DNA from 3 places in the Sphaerisporangium flaviroseum genome. Region 2 is predicted to be linked to each of the others. Evidence: riboswitches for the same ligand, from Rfam matches in the RefSeq annotation. Region 2 holds a riboswitch; each other region holds the start of a gene.

Region 1 (3,227 bases), on a different contig from region 2:
CTGGGTGAGGGCACGGCACCGCCCTCCCCCTTCGTTGGTGATGTTGGTGGGTGCCAGATCGACCGGTACATGATGTCCAGACCCGCCATGGATTCCCCACAGATCGGCCACAGCCGCAGCCCCTACGGGCAGATCCGCAACAAGAACAGCGGCAAGTGCCTGGTCGTCCGTGGCGTCGACAACAACGCGGCCGCCGTCCAGTACACCTGCGGAGGATGGGCCGACCAGCAAACGACCCCACACAGGGCCGGAAATGACTGTGGGCATCCTCCGTCAAGTGGAGAATGCCCATGCCATCGGCCATTGCCGTGGTGCGCCGCCAGGGACTCGAACCCCGGACCCGCTGATTAAGAGTCAGCTGCTCTAACCAACTGAGCTAGCGGCGCGTGACTACGGTGACTTTAGCAGTCCCGGCGAGGCTCCGCACATCAGCGGGGGCGATGTGACGGGCGGGTGGCCAGGTCATGCCTTCGTGCGGGGGGCTGTGAGTTCACCCGGACGGCGGTGTCCGGGCGTGCCTCAGCGTTCACCAGTGCGTCCCTCTGCGGAGGTGTTCCGCGCCCCGCGTCCTCGTCCGGTCTCAGTTGCCGGCGGGGACCGCCGGCGTGACGGGCTTGGCGGGGTTGTGGTCGTAGACGCCCCACGCGCCCGTGGAGAACGGGACGGGGTGGTTCTTCTTGCCCACTCCGGTGCCCCACTTGGTGATCACGTAGTTGACCTTGATGTGGCCGGCGGAGAAGCCGGTCACCACGAGCGAGCTGTCGCTGAAGGTGCCGCCGGTCAGCTGGGCGAAGGTCTTGCCGTCGATGTCGAGCATGACGCCGCTCTCCGACGGGACGCCCGGGCCGCGGTCACCGATGAAGAAGGGGGCCTTCTTGCCGTTGTACTCGACGTAGCCCTCGGTGCCGAGAGGCCAGCTGGGGCTCGCGAAGAGACCCTTCTGCATGGGCTTGCCGATGGCCGGAAGGCCTGTGTCACCCATACGCCCGGAAGCGTCGTCCCAGAAGTACGAGGCCTTGGTGCTGCCCTTGAGCAGCACCGGCTTGGCGGCCTGCGCCGTCACGGTCTTCACGACGTGGTCATCGGCATGGGCGGCGACGGTGCCGGCGGTGGTGGCGACAGCGGTGGTACAGAGCAGAGCCGCGCCTACGAGAGTTGCCGTCCATCGTGCATTGGGGGTGTTCATGAAAAAAGACATGGGGAAAGGGATCTTTCATCAGAAGACAAGGGGACCGCGCTCCGAGTCGCCGAGGGGGATCGGTGCGGGGGGTGGAAAGCGCTTTCGGGTGCTTAACGGGACAGCGTCCAGCCGCGCCGAGCGCGCGTTCGTACTTGGGTCGGTTAGCGGTGGCACCAGGCCACCATGTGTCGCAGAGGGCGAGTCAATCGCCCGATGGGACGGCTGCTAACAGCCGACTAGTCCGGCCGCTTCTGACGGCAAGATCCAGGTCTTAGGGTTGCCCGGTCTGTGGACTGTGCGGAGTGGGATGCTCCACTCTGGTCTCCTCTCCATCGCGTCTACCGGGTTAGCTGACGGATTCGGGCTTGGAGCCGCCCTACCGCTTGCGCGGATTCACCCCACAAAACTTGGGTCCCCGGTTCCCGTGGGCGGTGCGCCCGTGGGATTCGACGTACGGGACGGTGGCCTTCCTGCTGAAGACCAGGTCACCATCCGTTTCGTGCTTGAAACCTTACCCACCGAGTCAGGACAAAGCAAACGAAATCATTGCAAAGCATATTAAGATCTACCTTCGGGCCACAAACCCCATCAATACCGACATCAGTGCTCATAGCTCCTCCAGCGTAGGGTCACGCGGAGGGCGATGTGACCGGCGTGACGGAAAGGTGCGCTGGAGTCGGCGGGGCGTGGCAGGGGAAGGGCGGGTGAGGGAAGGGCAGGGGCAGGGCGAGGAAGGCCCGCTGGGCGAGGAAGGGCGCGGCAAGGCGGGGGAAGGGCCGTGGCCGGGGGAAGGGTGTGGTGGGCGGGAAGCCGCGGCGGGGTGGGAAGGGGCGTGGCGGAAGCGGGCCGGGAAGGCGAGGGTGAGCGCCAGGGGGAACCGTCCCCGGGCATGAATCGGGGCCGGGCAGTCCCCCGCCTGCCCGGCCCCGATCTCTCACGGTCCAGCGCCGATGCCTTCCCCCAAACGCATCGGGCGGTCCCGCAGACTGGACGCGGTCCCCCACCGCGTCCTTTTGGTGAAAAGCTCTGCGACGCCCTCTCGGGCGACTGGTCGCATCCCTCTTGACCTGCCTTAACACTACATACGGGGGCCTGAGCTACTCGTCATCGCAGGGTATAGATTCGGTCTAACTCACGGTGATGACCGGGTACGGTCGGACCCGCAGGCGCAAGTGGCTATTCAGGCAGTTCGACCTTGACCTCGGTGCCCTTCTCCAGGGACCGGCTGACCGTGCAGTGCCGCTCGTGCACCCGGTGAGCGACCGCGCGGAAGACCTCGTCCGCCTTGGCGTCGCCCTCGGGCAGTTCGACGTCGTAGGTGATGGTGACCGGCCCGAGCAGGGTGGGTTCGATCTTCTCCGCCTGCACCGTCATCGCCAGCCGCACGAGCCGGTGACCGCGCTGAGCGGTGAGCGGCTCGACCGTCACGATGTTGCAGCCTCCCACCGCGACCAGCAGTAGTTCCACGGGGGTGAACACACCCTCCTCGTCGCCGCCGCCCAGGGCGATCTCCGCTCCGCGGTCGTTGCGCGCCACGAAGCCGTCATCTGTACGCTCCACACTCACCAATGCCATATCTGGAGCCTAAAGCCGGCCGCGCCGGTTCAGGCGTCCGGGTGCTCGGAGAGATAGGCGATGTACACCGGGCGCAGCGCCTCGCCGAGCTCGCCCTCACCAGACGCCATGGCATCACTGAGCAGCGCCGAGACCCGGCTGAGGTCGTTGGCCGCCTCGTCGGAGTGCCCGCTCGCGGCCTCGGCGGCCGGGATCACGGTCAGCAGTTTCCACAGGAAGCCGAAGTCGCCGTGCGCCACGGCGTAGCGCACCGCCCTGTCGTGGAGCTCCTTGGGCGACAGCGACTGCAGCTCGTCCTGGTCCATTTGCGCTCACCCCCTTTAAGGCCCCTTTCCCCCCACTCGGGGGGATATGCACATCAGACAAGCCGCACGATCATCTTGCCGAGATTCTCCCCGCGCAGCATGCCGAGGAAGGCCGCCGGGGCGTTCTCCAGCCCTTCGACGACGGTCTCCTCGAAGGTGATCCGGCG
Region 2 (3,227 bases):
GAGGCGGGCGACGAGGCGCTGCCACCACTCGGCCAGCGGCGCCGGCGCTCCGGGAGGCTGCACGCCCGTGGCGCCGTACGGCTGCTGGTAGCCGCCCTGGGCGTACCCCGGCTGACCGTAGGCCGGCTGGGCGTACCCGGGCTGCTGGCCGTACTGCTGCTGGCCCTGCATGCCCGGCTGGCCGTACTGCTGCTGGCCCTGGACTCCCGGCTGGCCGTACTGCTGGCCGTAGCCCTGGTCACCGTAGCCCTGCTGCTGGCCGTACTGCTGCTGCTGACCGTACTGGCCCTGCTGGCCGTACGCCTGCTGCTCGTAGCCGGGCTGCTGGCCGTACTGCTGCTGACCCTGCTGGCCGTACTGCTGCTGGCCGTACGCCTGCTGCTGGTCGTAGCCGGGCTGCTGGCCATAGCCCTGCTGCCCGTACGCCTGCTGGTCCTGGCCGGGCTGCTGGCCGTACTGCTGCTGGCCCTGCAGACCGTAGCCCTGCTGCTGGCCGTACGGCTGCTGCTGGCCGTAGCCCTGCTGCTGGCCGTACGGCTGCTGCTGGCCGTAGCCCTGCTGCCCGTACGACTGGTGTGGGCCGGTCTGGGACTCGGGCTGGCCGTATCCCTGCTGGCCGTACTGCTGGCCCGGTGTCTGGGACTGCTGGGGATAGCTCTGCCCGTACGACCCGGTCGCGCCCTGCTGGCCGTACGCGCCTTGCTGCCCGTAGGACTGGGGGTAGCTGTTCTCCGATGTCTGCTGGGGACGGTGAACGACCGTCACCTCCGGATCGGCGCCTGGCCGATCGGTGTTCTGCTGCCCATATTGCGGAGACCCGGATGACGATTGATCATCGTCCGATTCGTCCCGTGGGTACGGCGGCTGTCCGGTGCTCACCGTGTCACCTCACTTCGGCTTCGCATGCGGCATATGTCAGACACACATGCTGTGGTGTTGCCCAACGTAGCGACAGTGGCATCAACAGTCACCTTTCCATCGCGTCATCCCGCAGGTCAAGATCGCGGGGTCAAATGGAGAAGCATGCGCGTGTTGCGGAGGGTGTTCGGCTTGACGTGCTCCAGATCGAGGAACTCGGCGACGCCCTCATCGTAGGAGTCCAGCAACTCGGCGTACACCTCAGGTGAGACAGGAGTCCCCAGGATGGGCGCGAAACCGTGCTTGGCGAAGAAGTCCACCTCGAAGGTCAGGCAGAAGACCCGGCGCAATCCCAGCTCGCGGGCGGTGTCGATGAGGGCGGCGACGATCATGTGGCCGATGCCGAGGCCACGGCAACTCGCGTCGACGGCGACGGTCCGGATCTCCGCGAGGTCCTCCCACAGGACGTGCAGCGCCCCGCAGCCGACGATCGTCCCATCCCTCTCGGCCACCCAGAACTCCTGGACGTCTTCGTAGAGGGTGACGATCGATTTGCGCAGGAGGCGTGGTCCCGCTCCGGAATAGGTGTCGACCAGACGGCCGATGGCCCGGACGTCGGGGGTGCGGGCTCGCCTGACGGCGAGCGTGCTGCCGGCGGGTACGGGGTCCACGACCTGCTCCATGACCCGCCAGCGTATCCGCCGAAGGCGATCGCCTCGCCCCGGCGGTGAAGGTTCGTGCCCGGTAACGGTCCGTCCGAAATACCTTCCGGCCTTTGCCGTCGTCGCGGTGGGTAGTCGACAGACCGCGATGCGTCAAAATCCCAGCGTTGGCGACATTTCCCATCACACCGACTCGTGGACCTGCGGCTTCCCTCACACGGGAGGGTCAAAAGCACGTCAACGCAGGGTAATGCGGGTTCGCCGCCCCATCCGGCGTGATCTCCCCGTGACGTGCCGGTTGTGAAACCTCTACAGAATCGGCAGTTCTGGTTGAGCAGGAACCTCGACTGCACTAGTGTCCAGCGTCAATGTCGGTCATCGCGAGGCGGTGGCCGAACCGCCTAATCCTGGTCACGTCCCAAAGTGGCAGGGAATCGGGGACCCAATGGTGCGAGACGAGGCCCTGCCCTCGACGAACCACCACCCCTGGGGTGAATCCGACGCGATCCTCCACGGTGATGTGCTCGGTAGGGCTGCTCCGGCCCGAACCCGTCAGCTAACCCGGTAGGCGGACAAGGAGAGGAGCTCGTCGTTGGAGCCTAGGCGCACGCCTGGACAGAGTGCGGGCAGGCATGCCCGTTCCCGAGAACGAAGCCCGCGTTACTGGCTCGGCAGAGTCACGGCGGCGTCCTGGCGCGCTCCACGCCGGATCGCGCTCATCGCCCTCACCCTCACGGCCGTGACGTTCGGGTCCCCCCTGGTGGCGGCGACCGCCGAACCCAAGCCCAGCCTCAACGAGCTGAAGGCCAAGGTCGAGCGGCTGTACGAGCAGATCGAGTCGCTCACCGAGCAGTACAACGGCCAGAAGGAACGTCTCAAGCAGGCGCGGCGGTCGGCCGAGCTGGCCAAGAAGACGCTCGCCAGGAGCGAGACCGACCTCGAGGAGAAGCGCCGCAAGGCCGGGCTGTACGCCCAGGACGCCTACATGACGGGCGGCGTCGGTTCCTCCCTCGCACTGGCCATGTCGGGCGACCCCGAGGGGTACCTCGACCGCGCGGCCACGACCTACGCCCTCCAGATGCAGCAGGGCGAGGAGGTCGCCCAGATCACCAAGGCCATGGACATCGCCGAGCGTGCCAAGGCGAGCGCCAAGGCCCGCGAGGTGGAGGTCAAGAAGCTCGTCAGCGACCTGTCGTCGCAGCAGGACAAGATCCGCAAGTTGGTCGCCCAGACCGAGACCAACCTTTTCAAGCGGGCTCTTTCACAGGCGGGCCAGACATTCGGCAGGGCCACCCGTATCGACATCCCGATCCCGGGCAAGGGCAAGGCCGCAGAGGCCACCAAGTGGGCGCTGACACAACAGCTCAAGCCGTACGTCTGGGGCGCGGCGGGACCGGGGAGCTACGACTGCTCCGGGCTGGTCCTGTGGGCTTACCAAAAGGTCGGCATCAGCCTCCCGCACTACACCGGTGACCAGTGGACCGCCGGCACCCACGTGTCCCGGCAGGATCTGCGCCCCGGCGACCTGGTCTTCTTCTACAGCGACCTGCACCACGTGGGCATCTACATCGGCGGCGGCATGATGGTGCACGCCCCTCGCACGGGCGACGTCGTACGGGTGGTCCCGCTCGGCAACCGGCCGTTCGTCGGTGGCGTGCGCATCGCCGACTGACGGACACGACCAGCCCTTTCCGGGACGCGTCGTAC
Region 3 (3,227 bases), on a different contig from region 2:
GCGCGAACATCTGGAGGTGTGATCGAAGCGAGATCGTGGCCGAGGGCGTCCACCAGTCATCGGGGACGTCCACCGTCTCGACGGGGACGCCGCGCGCCGACAGCAGGACGCGCAGCGAGGTGACGGCCGTGGAGGGCAGGCTCAGCACCCGCTGGCCCGGCCGCAGGTCCCGCAGGGTCATCTCGACGGGCACCCCGCCGTCGTACACGGTGACGCCGGGGTGGTCACGGACGGCCGCGAGGTCGCCGGGGTCCTCCCGCCGGTGCGGGTAGTAGGCCAGCGGCCCCTGGAGCGCGAAGAGCCACGACAGGTAGCGGTCGCGGTGGATCAGCCCGTTGCGTACGAGCGAGGTGCCGAGCACGACGGTGTCCTCGCGCGGACGCGGATGGGCGATCGCGGGCTGGGAGCGCAGCCAGGCGAAGTCGTGGGTCACCAGCCGGATCCCGCGCGCCCGTACGGCCTCGGCCAGCTCGGCCGGCACGGGAAGGGCGGTGAACACCGTGAGCCGTCCGGCTCGTGCGGCGGCCCGCAGGCGGATCGCCGCGGCGGCCCCGAGCACCCGTCGCGACGCCTTCGCCCTGGTGCGGGCGCGCAGCAGCGGGGTGCCGAGCCGGGAGGTGAGCATCTCCAGCAGGCGGATCGTGGCCAGGCCGTCGTCCACCACGACCATCTGGGCGGGGGCGGCGGTCAGCGAGGTGAGTTGCGTCCTGCCGGAGAAGGCGTCGCCGATTACCCAGGTGTCCCCTCGCCCGGGGCGGGGCATCGTGTCCTCCGCGGTCTGGATCTCCACCCCGCCCGGCAGGTCGAGCGCGGCCAGCTCGGCGCGGGTCACGCCGAGGCCTGGAAGCCTGCCCCGGGTCACGATGCGCAGGGCGGACCCGGACACGCCGGCGTACCGCGCCTCGACCGCGCACAGCAGCTGAAGAGGCGACTCCACCCAGGCGACGGCCGATCCCTGCTCCCGCACGCGGCTTCGACCGATCCTTTCCACGCCGGGCATTGCCACTTTCACGACGAAAAGCAATGTAGCCGCGTGAGCCTACGCGGGGGGTAACACCTGGTGAACAGCGGACAACGGTGGCTCAGCCAGGTCCCGTCGCTCTCTTCCGCCCAAGGTCAGGACCGGCGCGCGTCCGTTCACAGGGGGACAGGCCTGGCGCCGGCCTTCTTCGGCGACTTCCCGGTGGAGAGCGTGGACACCGTGGCCGCCGGCGAGATGGGACCTTCGGTGGGGCAGGATGACCGGGCCCGTGACACCTCCGAGGAGGCGATGGTGGTCAGCGGTACGAGAACCCTCGAACTGCGCACGCGTTCGCCTTTCCTGGGTTTCTCCGTCGACGGCTGGGCGGACGATTCCCGGATTTCTTTGTATTCAGGTGGGCAGCACGCCGGGTCACCCTTCCTGGCTTCCTGGCGTATCCGGATGTGCCCGTCCTGCGCTTTCTTGCTCGGTAACGAAGCGCACACGAATTGATATATACGGTTAACGGAATTTGCTGCATGTGAGCGAATCTGGCGGGGTTCGCCGTATCGCTGAACCGGCCGCTTCTCAGGCACCATTAGCTCACTTGACATCGCCGGCACCGACCGCCACAACTATCACTTCCGCCCCATCGGCTCACTCAGACCACCGCAGGCGCCCCTACGGCTCTCGCCGGTCGGCCCGCAGCGCTCCCCCTTACCCGGGCATCCGCAGGTGAACCCCACATGTCGCGCCTGCTCCCGGAGACCGTCCCCGTAAGCGTCAAGCCGGGATTTGCCCTTCCAACCCCCGGTGCAGCCCGGAGTTTTGTCCTGTTTGCGTACCTTTGTCCGATGTATTACTCTGAGAGGACTCCTGGCACGGGACCTACCCGTTTGGGCAATGCGCTCGGGCTATGGAGATTGCCTGGCGCGAGTCGGCCCCTTGCGGAGACCCCTCTCCCACCGATGCGTGCTACCGCCGAGTCCGCTTCATTGCGAAGCCGGGGACCCACCTCTTCTGGGGTGAATCGGGGCCGCCTCCCACGGACGCCCCCGTAGGGCGAACTTCCACGCCCGAACCCGTCAGCTAACCCGGTAGGCGGTCTGGAAGGAGTTTCCCCTTGTCTATGTTCCTACATCGGCTTCTGGATGCCCCGAAGAACCAGCTGAAGGCCCTAGCGTTCGGTGGCCTGGTCGTCGCCCAGGTCGTGGCGGGCACCACCCTCGCGGCACACGCCGCCGCCCCCGACGAGAAGATCAAGACCGCGAGCGCCGAGTCCCACGTCAGGGAGCACGCGGGCAAGGTCTCCGCCCAGCAGCTCCTGAAGCTCGCCAAAGCCCAGGTCGGCATCTCCGAGAACAGCTCGGGCGGCGGCACGAAGTTCCACTCCTGGTACATGAGCTCCCCGCGGGCCAAGGAGACGGTCGCACGCGACGGCGGCTCGGTCGCCGGGTTCGCCAACGCCTCCTGGTGCGACATGTTCGTCTCCTGGGTCGGCAACCAGCTCGGGCTCGAGGACACGGTCGGCAACGACGCCTACACCGTCGAGCACGCCAAGTGGTTCGCGTCCAAGGACCGCTGGGGCACCACGCCCAAGCCGGGCGCGGTCGTCTTCTTCGCCTGGAACGGCGACAAGAGCTTCGACTCCATCCAGCACGTCGGCTACGTCATCGACGACAACGGCGACGGCACGATCAAGACCGTCGAGGGCAACACCGGCAACGGCGTCGTGGAGATCCGTACGCGTCCGACCTCTCAGGTCGCGGGCTACGGCTACCCCGCCTACGCCGCCTGATCTCCCTCTCCCCACGGCGCCCTGACCCATCTCCCGCGCGGGGCGCCGCTCGTCGACCATCGAGGGCGCCCGCCGACTCCACTCCGCGGCGGCGCCCGTCCCCAGTGCCGTACGACCGGCGTCCCGCCGCCGGTCGTACGGCATCGGACGTTCCAGGCCCCGGCGAGACACCGCTCCGGGGCCGGGTCCACAGGCCGCCGACCCTGGTTCCGCGTGACGCATGGATGATTTGCGCCCGACTGTGCCGGTAGCGATGGGAGCGCTCCCAATAGCGCCAATGGTGAGTTTCGAGCTCTTAGTCTGGTTTCGAGCTTCTAACAGCCCCAGGAGTAACAGTTAGGTTTCGGCATATTGACGCCAGCATTGCCTATCGGAGACTCTTCGTGGGAGCGCTCCCAAAACTTCGCTCGCGGGATGACACCCACGAGATCACGGCTGAGGGATCCAGCACATCGCGGGGCCCGACTG

Evidence for each region. Region 2 has a riboswitch for cyclic di-AMP ahead of ABD810_RS00790 (C40 family peptidase). Riboswitches for the same ligand answer to the same signal wherever they lie in the genome.
Region 1: another riboswitch for cyclic di-AMP. It lies ahead of ABD810_RS36165 (hypothetical protein); the one in region 2 lies ahead of ABD810_RS00790 (C40 family peptidase).
Region 3: another riboswitch for cyclic di-AMP. It lies ahead of ABD810_RS12675 (CHAP domain-containing protein); the one in region 2 lies ahead of ABD810_RS00790 (C40 family peptidase).

Annotation. Positions count from the first base shown of each region.
Region 1 covers NZ_BAAAZR010000043.1:288,334-291,560, reverse strand. Annotated here, with positions in the region: tRNA gene ABD810_RS36170 (tRNA-Lys) at 310-386, opposite strand; gene ABD810_RS36165 (hypothetical protein) at 581-1,186, opposite strand; cyclic di-AMP (ydaO/yuaA leader) riboswitch at 1,501-1,642, opposite strand; gene ABD810_RS36160 (OsmC family protein) at 2,357-2,740, opposite strand; gene ABD810_RS36155 (hypothetical protein) at 2,785-3,060, opposite strand; gene ABD810_RS36150 (NADP-dependent oxidoreductase) at 3,114-3,227, opposite strand, start outside.
Region 2 covers NZ_BAAAZR010000001.1:164,663-167,889, forward strand. Annotated here, with positions in the region: gene ABD810_RS00780 (RDD family protein) at 1-765, opposite strand, end outside; gene ABD810_RS00785 (amino-acid N-acetyltransferase) at 996-1,541, opposite strand; cyclic di-AMP (ydaO/yuaA leader) riboswitch at 1,909-2,107, shown strand; gene ABD810_RS00790 (C40 family peptidase) at 2,113-3,192, shown strand.
Region 3 covers NZ_BAAAZR010000004.1:212,690-215,916, forward strand. Annotated here, with positions in the region: gene ABD810_RS12665 (hypothetical protein) at 1-967, opposite strand, end outside; gene ABD810_RS12670 (hypothetical protein) at 1,193-1,474, shown strand; cyclic di-AMP (ydaO/yuaA leader) riboswitch at 1,931-2,080, shown strand; gene ABD810_RS12675 (CHAP domain-containing protein) at 2,091-2,759, shown strand.